DNA from 2 places in the Streptomyces sp. NPDC060028 genome. Region 2 is predicted to be linked to the other one. Evidence: riboswitches for the same ligand, from Rfam matches in the RefSeq annotation. Region 2 holds a riboswitch; the other holds the start of a gene.
The links. Region 2 has a riboswitch for thiamine pyrophosphate ahead of thiO (glycine oxidase ThiO). Riboswitches for the same ligand answer to the same signal wherever they lie in the genome.
Positions count from the first base shown of each region.

Region 1: it holds a riboswitch for thiamine pyrophosphate, as region 2 does, so the genes downstream of both, thiC (phosphomethylpyrimidine synthase ThiC) here and thiO (glycine oxidase ThiO) in region 2, are expected to answer to the same signal.

Region 1 is NZ_JBHWVJ010000122.1:14,274-18,327, forward strand. Features, by position in the region: gene ACFWBF_RS34790 (IclR family transcriptional regulator) at 1-54, shown strand, start outside; gene ACFWBF_RS34795 (SsgA family sporulation/cell division regulator) at 151-600, shown strand; gene ACFWBF_RS34800 (YibE/F family protein) at 733-2,148, opposite strand; TPP riboswitch at 2,188-2,331, shown strand; gene thiC (phosphomethylpyrimidine synthase ThiC) at 2,326-4,054, shown strand, end outside.
Region 2 is NZ_JBHWVJ010000097.1:5,508-9,561, reverse strand. Features, by position in the region: gene thiE (thiamine phosphate synthase) at 1-168, opposite strand, end outside; gene ACFWBF_RS32225 (Rv2175c family DNA-binding protein) at 276-641, opposite strand; gene ACFWBF_RS32220 (NAD(P)/FAD-dependent oxidoreductase) at 786-2,006, opposite strand; TPP riboswitch at 2,096-2,208, shown strand; gene thiO (glycine oxidase ThiO) at 2,206-3,387, shown strand; gene thiS (sulfur carrier protein ThiS) at 3,384-3,596, shown strand; gene ACFWBF_RS32205 (thiazole synthase) at 3,602-4,054, shown strand, end outside.

The sequences.
Region 1 (4,054 bases), on a different contig from region 2:
CGGAGTGAAGTAGGCGCGCTGTTGAGCACCCTCTCGTTCTCTATCAGTATCTGAAAACTCACTCCTTGTGATCTGCTGGCGCTTCCACCACTCTTGTCAAGAGGGCCCTGGGGGATCATTCCTGGCCACTTCCACAACAGCGGGGTACGCATGCGCGAGTCGGTACAGGCAGAGGTCATGATGAGCTTCCTCGTTTCCGAGGAGCTCTCGTTCCGGATCCCGGTGGAGCTCCGGTACGACGCTCGTGACCCCTACGCAATCCGCCTGACCTTCCACTTGCCCGGAGATGCGCCCGTGACATGGGCGTTCGGACGGGAACTACTGCTGGACGGCATCAACAAGCCGTGCGGTGACGGCGATGTGCACATCGCCCCCACCGATCCGGATGAGCTGTCGGACGTCCACATTCGGCTCCAGGTCGGGGCCGACCGGGCACTGTTCCGTGCCAGCGCGGCGCCGCTCGTCGCGTTCCTCGACCGTACCGATCGACTGGTTCCGCTCGGTCAGGAACGAAACCTGGGCGACTTCGAGGAGAACCTGGACGAGGAGCTCGGCAAGATCCTGGCCGCGTCCCGGCAGAACGAGCAGAACGCGGGCTGACCGCCGGACGCACCCCACACCGGCTCAGCGTGCCGACGCGCTGAACGCACCGACTTGCCGCTCCCGCATGACAGGCGGTGCGTACGGCCTGACCAGCCGTGCCGCCGGTCCACGCAGCGGGAACCACCTCATTCAGCGCTTGCGACGCCGGCCCCGGCCGCCGCGGGCCGGCCCCGAAGTCGCCGCGCCACCCGGGGATCCCGGTCGGTCGGCAGAAACCACCAGTGCGGCCAGCGCCGTTGTCACCGGTACCGAGGCCACCAGTCCGATCGAGCCCACGAGCGTTCGTACGATCTCCTCGGCAACCAACTCGCTGTTGGCCACGGAACCCATGCTGCTGTTCGCGATCGAGAAGAGCAGCAGCAGCGGCAGCGCGGCACCCGCGTAGGCCAGAACCAGGGTGTTGACCACCGAGGCGATGTGGTCCCGCCCGATCCGGATGGCCGCCCGGTACAAACCACGGGGGCCCATCGCCGGGTCGGCCTGGTGGAGTTCCCAGACCGCCGAGGTCTGGGTGACCGTCACGTCATCGAGCACGCCCAGCGATCCGATGATCACTCCCGCGAGCAGCAAACCGCTCATGTCGATGCTCGGGTAGAGCCCGTGGATCAGCCCGGTGTTGTCGTCGGTGTTGCCGCTGAGGAACGCCCAGTCGATGAACAGCGAACCCAGCAGGCCGATCAGCAACAGCGAGACGAGCGTGCCCAGGACGGCGACCGACGTACGCGCCGTGAGCCCGTGGCACATGTAGAGCGCGATCAGCATGATGGCGCTGGCCCCGACGACCGCGACGACCAGCGGGTTCGAGCCCTGCAGGATCGCCGGGAGGATGAAGAGGGTCAGCACGGCGAAGCTGACGACGAGCGCGATGAGTGCGAACAGCCCGCGCATCCGGCCGACCAGGACGACGGCCACGGCGAAGATGCCGGCCAACAGCGCCATCGGGAGCTTGCGGTTCACGTCGATCACGGAGTACTGGAGGTCCCGGGGGGCGTCCGGCGCGTACGCGACCACCACTTCCTGACCGTCCTTCAACTGCCGTGGCGCGCCCGGCTGGACGATCTCCACGAAAGTGCGGCCCTCGTCCGGTCCGGTGGCGACCTCGACGGTGGCCTTCTTGCACTCGCCGGTCTGCGCGGCCTGCGCCTCGCGCCCCTCGGGCGTGGAGGTGTCGCCGGTGGGCGGTACCTGCGAGGCGTTGACCGATTTGCAGTCGACCTGCGCCAGCGAGACGACCTTGCCCTGCTGGGTCTGGCGGTCGAAGCCCACGCCGGAGCGCTCGTGGGCGGGGGCGCCGCCCGGCCAGAGCACCACCATGCCGATGAAGACGGCGGCGGTGAAGGGGATCAGCACGGCCGCGATGACCTTGCGCAGGTGCTTCGAGACCGGGGCCGCCGGGCCGTGGCCGTGGGAATGTCCGTGCGCGTGCCCGGGGCCCGCATGCGCATGGTCGGCGTGACCTGGATGAGCCGTGGGGTCAGTGGGCTCGGTGGGGGTCTGAGGCAAGGACGTCACCAGCAGATCATCGCAACAGATGAGGGGGCCCACTGTTCAGCACGCCACACATGACGCTAGCGTGGGGGCACCTTTGCACAACGCGGGAGCTCGGAGCACCGGGCTGAGAGGGCGCTGATCACCGTACGCGCGGGAAATGCGTACGGGAAGAGGCTGCGTCGACCGCCGAACCTGTTACCGGGTAATGCCGGCGTAGGGAGATCAGGTCTCATGACCATTCAGGACGCACGCACGCCTGCCGTCAGCCAGGACGCCGACGGCCAGACCGAGCGCCAGCCCGGCTGGCACAAGGGATACCTGGCGGGCTCCCGCCCGGACATCCGGGTGCCGGTCCGCCAGGTCCACCTCACCAACGGCAAGGACGTCACGCTCTACGACACGTCCGGGCCGTACACCGATCCGCAGATCGAGACCGACGTCCGCCGGGGCCTGGCGCCCCTGCGCGAGAACTGGATCATCGGCCGCGGCGACACCGAGGAGTACGCGGGCCGCCCCGTGCGCCCCGAGGACGACGGCATCAAGCACACCTCGCCCCGCGGTGGCCTCAAGAACCTCGACGCGGTCTTCCCGGGCCGCCCGCGCCAGCCCCGCCGGGGCCGTGGCGGCGCCGCCGTCACGCAGCTCGCGTACGCCCGCCGGGGCGAGATCACCCCGGAGATGGAGTACGTCGCCATCCGCGAGAACGTCTCCCCCGAGGTCGTCCGCGAGGAGATCGCCGCAGGCCGCGCGGTGCTTCCCGCGAACGTGAACCACCCGGAGATCGAGCCGATGATCATCGGCAAGCGCTTCCTGGTGAAGGTCAACGCCAACATCGGCAACTCCGCGGTCACCTCCTCGATCGAGGAGGAGGTCGACAAGATGACGTGGGCGACCAAGTGGGGCGCCGACACGGTCATGGACCTCTCGACCGGCCGCAACATCCACACCACCCGCGAGTGGGTGCTGCGCAACTCGCCCGTGCCGATCGGCACCGTGCCGCTCTACCAGGCGCTGGAGAAGGTCGACGGCCGGGCCGAGGACCTGACCTGGGAGATCTACAAGGACACGGTCATCGAGCAGGCCGAGCAGGGCGTCGACTACATGACGGTCCACGCCGGCGTGCTGCTCCCGTACGTGCCGCTGACGGCCCGCCGCAAGACCGGGATCGTCTCGCGCGGCGGCTCGATCATGGCCGCGTGGTGCCTGGCGCACCACAAGGAGAACTTCCTCTACACGAACTTCGAGGAGCTCTGCGAGATCCTCGCGGCGTACGACGTCACGTACTCGCTCGGTGACGGCCTGCGCCCCGGCTCCATCGCGGACGCCAACGACGCCGCGCAGTTCGCCGAGCTGAAGACGCTGGGCGAGCTCAACACGATCGCCAAGCGCCACAACGTGCAGACGATGATCGAGGGCCCGGGCCACGTCCCGATGCACAAGATCAAGGAGAACATCGACCTCCAGCAGGAGATCTGCGAGGAGGCGCCGTTCTACACGCTCGGCCCGCTGACCACGGACGTCGCGCCCGCCTACGACCACATCACCTCGGGCATCGGCGCCGCGATGATCGCCTGGTGGGGCACCGCGATGCTCTGCTACGTCACGCCCAAGGAGCACCTGGGCCTGCCGAACCGCGACGACGTGAAGACCGGCGTCATCACGTACAAGATCGCCGCGCACGCCGCAGACCTGGCCAAGGGCCACCCGGGCGCCCAGGAGTGGGACGACGCGCTGTCGGACGCGCGGTTCGAGTTCCGCTGGGAGGACCAGTTCAACCTGGCCCTCGACCCGGACACGGCCCGCGCGTTCCACGACGAGACGCTCCCGGCCGAGCCGGCCAAGACCGCGCACTTCTGCTCCATGTGCGGGCCGAAGTTCTGCTCGATGAAGATTTCCCAGGACATCCGTCGTGAGCACGGCGGAGACCTGAAGGCCGAGGAGATCCAGGCGGGCATGGCGG
Region 2 (4,054 bases):
GAGGTGCTCCAGCTCCTCGCCGGCCTCCATGCCCTTGTCGCGGAGCTGGACGATGTCCACGCCGCCGGCGAGGACCGCGTCGAGGAACTCGGGGAGGTCGCCCTGCCGCTTGCGGGCGTCCGTGCACAGATAGAGCCGCGCGTCGGACAGCTGGGCGTTCGCGGACATGGGTACCCCCGGGTGGTAAGCGGTACGCGGTGTACGGGCGGACGGCGCAGCCGCCCGGCCCGTACACCGCGGTTGGATCGTGTCTCAGCTCGGAGCGCTCGGAGCGCTCAGAGGGCGAGCGCCTGAGCGCGGCGCTTCACCTCCGTGCCGCGATTCTCGCTCAGCGCCTGGGCGGGGGTGCCGGGCAGGGTCGGGTCCGCGGTGAACATCCACTCCAGGATCTCCGCGTCGGAGAAGCCGTCGTCGCGGAGCACGGTCAGCAGGCCGACCAGGCCCTTGACGACCTTGTCGCCGTCGATGAAGGGAGCGGGTACCTGCAGGGAGCGGTTCTCGCCGCGGCGCACGGCGAGCAGCTGACCTTCCTTGACCATCTGGCGGACCCGGGTCACTTCGATGTCGAGCATCTCCGCGATGTCGGGGAGGTAGAGCCAGGCGGGGACAAGGGCGTCGATCTTTGCGTCAATCTCGGTCACGGGCACAAGCCTGCCATCTCGGACTCGCCCCCGGTACCCGAGCCGCCCCGTCCGGGTTCCCCCGGCTCTCTCCCGGCCCTGTCCCGGCCCTCTCACGGCCCTCTCCCGGCCCACTCACGGCCCCTCGCGGCTCCTTCCGGGTGACTACGCGGTCGCCGACTTGAGGGGGACGGCGGGGTCGGCGACCTTGGCCGGGTCGACCGGGGTCGCCGATTCGATCAGCTTGCGGCCCTGGGCCAGGTCGCGCGGGCGGCCCACCGCCAGCACCGCCACCAGCGCGCCCTCCCGTACCCAGCACACCGACCACGCCGGCTCCGCCGGATCGCCGCGCCACAGCATCGCGTCGGCCCCGGCGTGGTGGCCGGCGTACTGCACGAACCGCCCGAACTGCTCCGACCAGAAATACGGCACCGGGTCGTAGACCCGTACGGGCTCCCCGGCCAGGATGTTCGCCGCGACGACCCGGGGGCCCTGCAGCGCGTTGTCCCAGTGATGCACGAGCAGCCGGGCCCCGTACCGCCCCGACGGGAAGGACGCGCAGTCGCCGACCGCGTACACCCCGGGCAGGGAGGTCCGCAGGTGGGCGTCCGCCGTCACCGAGCCGTCCGCGCCCCGCTCGATGCCCGACCCCGCCAGCCACGCCGTCGCCGGCCGGGCGCCGATGCCCACGACCACCGCGCCGGCCGCCAGCTCCCGGCCGTCCGCGAGCAGCACCCGGCCGGACTCCACGGAGGCCACCTTCGCGCCGGTGACCAGTTCGGCCCCGGCCTGCGCGTACCAGTGCGCCATCGGGGCCGCGACCTCGGCCGGCAGCGCTCCCGCGAGGACCCGGTCGGCCGCCTCCACCACGGTCACGGCGCAGCCCGCCTCGCGCGCGGCCGTGGCGAACTCGGCGCCGATCCAGCCCGCCCCGACGACGACGATCGCCGGCGCCGAGGCCAGTACGGGCTTCAGCCGGGCCGCGTCGTCCAGGGTGCGCAGCAGGTGCACCCCGGGGACGCCCTCCGTGCCGGGCAGGGTCACCGGTTCGGCGCCGGTCGCCAGCACGAGCACCCCGTACGGGACCGGGCCCCTCTCGGTGTCGAGCAGGCGCTCGGCGGCCCGCAGCCCGGTGACCGTCGTCCCCAGCCGCAGCTCGATGCCGAGCGCCTCGAAGTCGATGTCGAACGCCGAGTCCTCGGCCTTGCCGAGCAGCACCGCCTTGGAGAGCGGGGGCCGGTCGTAGGGCTGGTGGGGCTCGGCGCCCAGCAGGGTGACGGGGCCGGTGAAGCCCTGTTCGCGCAGGGCAACCGCCGTCTGCACCCCCGCCATTCCGGCGCCCACTATGACGACGCCGCTGTCAGTCTCTTCCGTCTGGTCGCTCACGCCGCCCACATTAGGGGGTGTCTCGCCGATCGGGCCGGGTCAGGGAGGCAGCCTTACCCGGCCGTCGGCGGCGGGGTTAGTCTGGCCACCGTACCTATCGCGGGAGTCCGGGCGCACCGGGCTGAGAGGGAGGCTGGCCGGCCTCCGACCGTACGAACCTGATCCGGGTCATGCCGGCGAAGGGAGGGGCTGGACGCCCATGCACTCATCTCGAAGAAGCCCGGAACCGGGATACGACGTCCTCGTCATCGGGGGCGGGATCATCGGCCTCGTCACGGCCTGGCGGGCGGCCGGTACGGGTCTGCGCACCGCGCTCGCCGATCCGGCGCCCGGCGGCGGCGCCGCCCAGGTCGCGGCGGGCATGCTCGCCGCCGTCACCGAGCTCCACTACGGCGAGGAGACCCTGCTCGGGCTGAACCTCGCCTCGGCCGCCCGCTATCCGCAGTTCGCCGCCGAACTCGCCGACGCGAGCGGCGGGCTGGACATCGGCTACCGGGCCTGCGGGACCCTCGCCGTGGCGCTCGACGCGGACGACCGCCTCCACCTGCGCGAGCTGCACGCACTGCAGCGCCGCTGCGGGCTGGAGTCGCAGTGGCTGACCGGGCGCGAGTGCCGCCGCCTGGAGCCGATGCTGGCCCCCGGTGTCCGCGGCGGACTGCGCGTGGACGGGGACCACCAGGTGGACCCGCGCCGGCTGGCGGCGGCGCTGCTGGCCGCCTGCGAGCGGGCCGGCGTGAGCATCCACCGGGCGGCCGCGGAGCGACTGCTCACCGCCGCCGACCGGGCCCGCGGGGCGCGGCTCGACGACGGTACGGAGCTGCTCGCCGACCAGGTGGTGCTGGCCGCGGGGTCGCTCAGCGGCCGGCTCGCGGGCGTACCGCCGCAGGTGGTGGCTCCCGTACGGCCGGTCAAGGGCCAGGTGCTGCGCCTGACCGTGCCGGCCGCCCATGCGCCGTTCCTGTCGCGGACCGTACGCGCCGTCGTGCGGGGCAGCCACGTCTACCTGGTCCCGCGCGAGAACGGCGAGCTGGTCATCGGCGCCACCAGCGAGGAACTCGGCTGGGACACCACCGTCACCGCCGGCGGGGTCTACGAGCTCCTGCGCGACGCCCACGAGCTGGTGCCCGGCATCACCGAACTCCCGCTCACCGAGACCCGGGCGGGGCTGCGGCCGGGCTCGCCCGACAACGCGCCGCTGCTCGGTCCGACCGAACTGCCGGGCCTGCACCTGGCCACCGGGCACTACCGCAACGGGGTGCTGCTGACCCCGCTCACCGGGGACGTCATGGCGGAGCTGCTGACCACCGGCGAACTGCCGGAGATCGCGCGCCCCTTCACCCCGCGCCGTTTCGCCCTCACGCCCCAGGAGTCGTACGCATGACCATCTCCGTCTCCGTCTCGGTCAACGGCGAGGCGCGCCAGGTCGCCGCCGGGACCACGCTCGACACGGTGGTCGCCGCCCTGACCACCGCCCCGTCCGGGGTCGCGGCCGCGCTCAACGAGACCGTGGTGCCGCGCGGGCAGTGGCCCGCCACACCGGTGGGCGACGGCGACCGGGTCGAGATCCTCACCGCGGTCCAGGGGGGTTGAGCGGCATGGCTGACGACGCTTTCCTGCTGGGCGGCCGCACCTTCTCCTCCCGCCTGATCATGGGTACGGGCGGGGCCCCGAGCCTGGACGTCCTGGAACGGGCACTGATCGCCTCCGGTACGGAGCTGACCACGGTGGCGATGCGCCGCCTGGACCCCACGGTCCAGGGATCCGTCCTCTCCGTCCTCGCGAAGCTGGACATCGCGGTCCTGCCGAACACCGCGGGCTGTTTCACGGCGGGCGAGGCCGTGCTGACGGCTCGGCTGGCGCGGGAAGCGCTGGGTACGGACTGGGTCAAACTGGAGGTCGTCGCGGACGAGCGGACGCTCCTGCCGGACGGGGTCGAGCTGCTGGACGCGGCGGAGATCCTGGTCGACGAGGGCTTCACGGTGCTGCCGTACACGAACGACGACCCGGTCCTCGCCCGCAAGCTGGAGGACGTGGGCTGCGCGGCGATC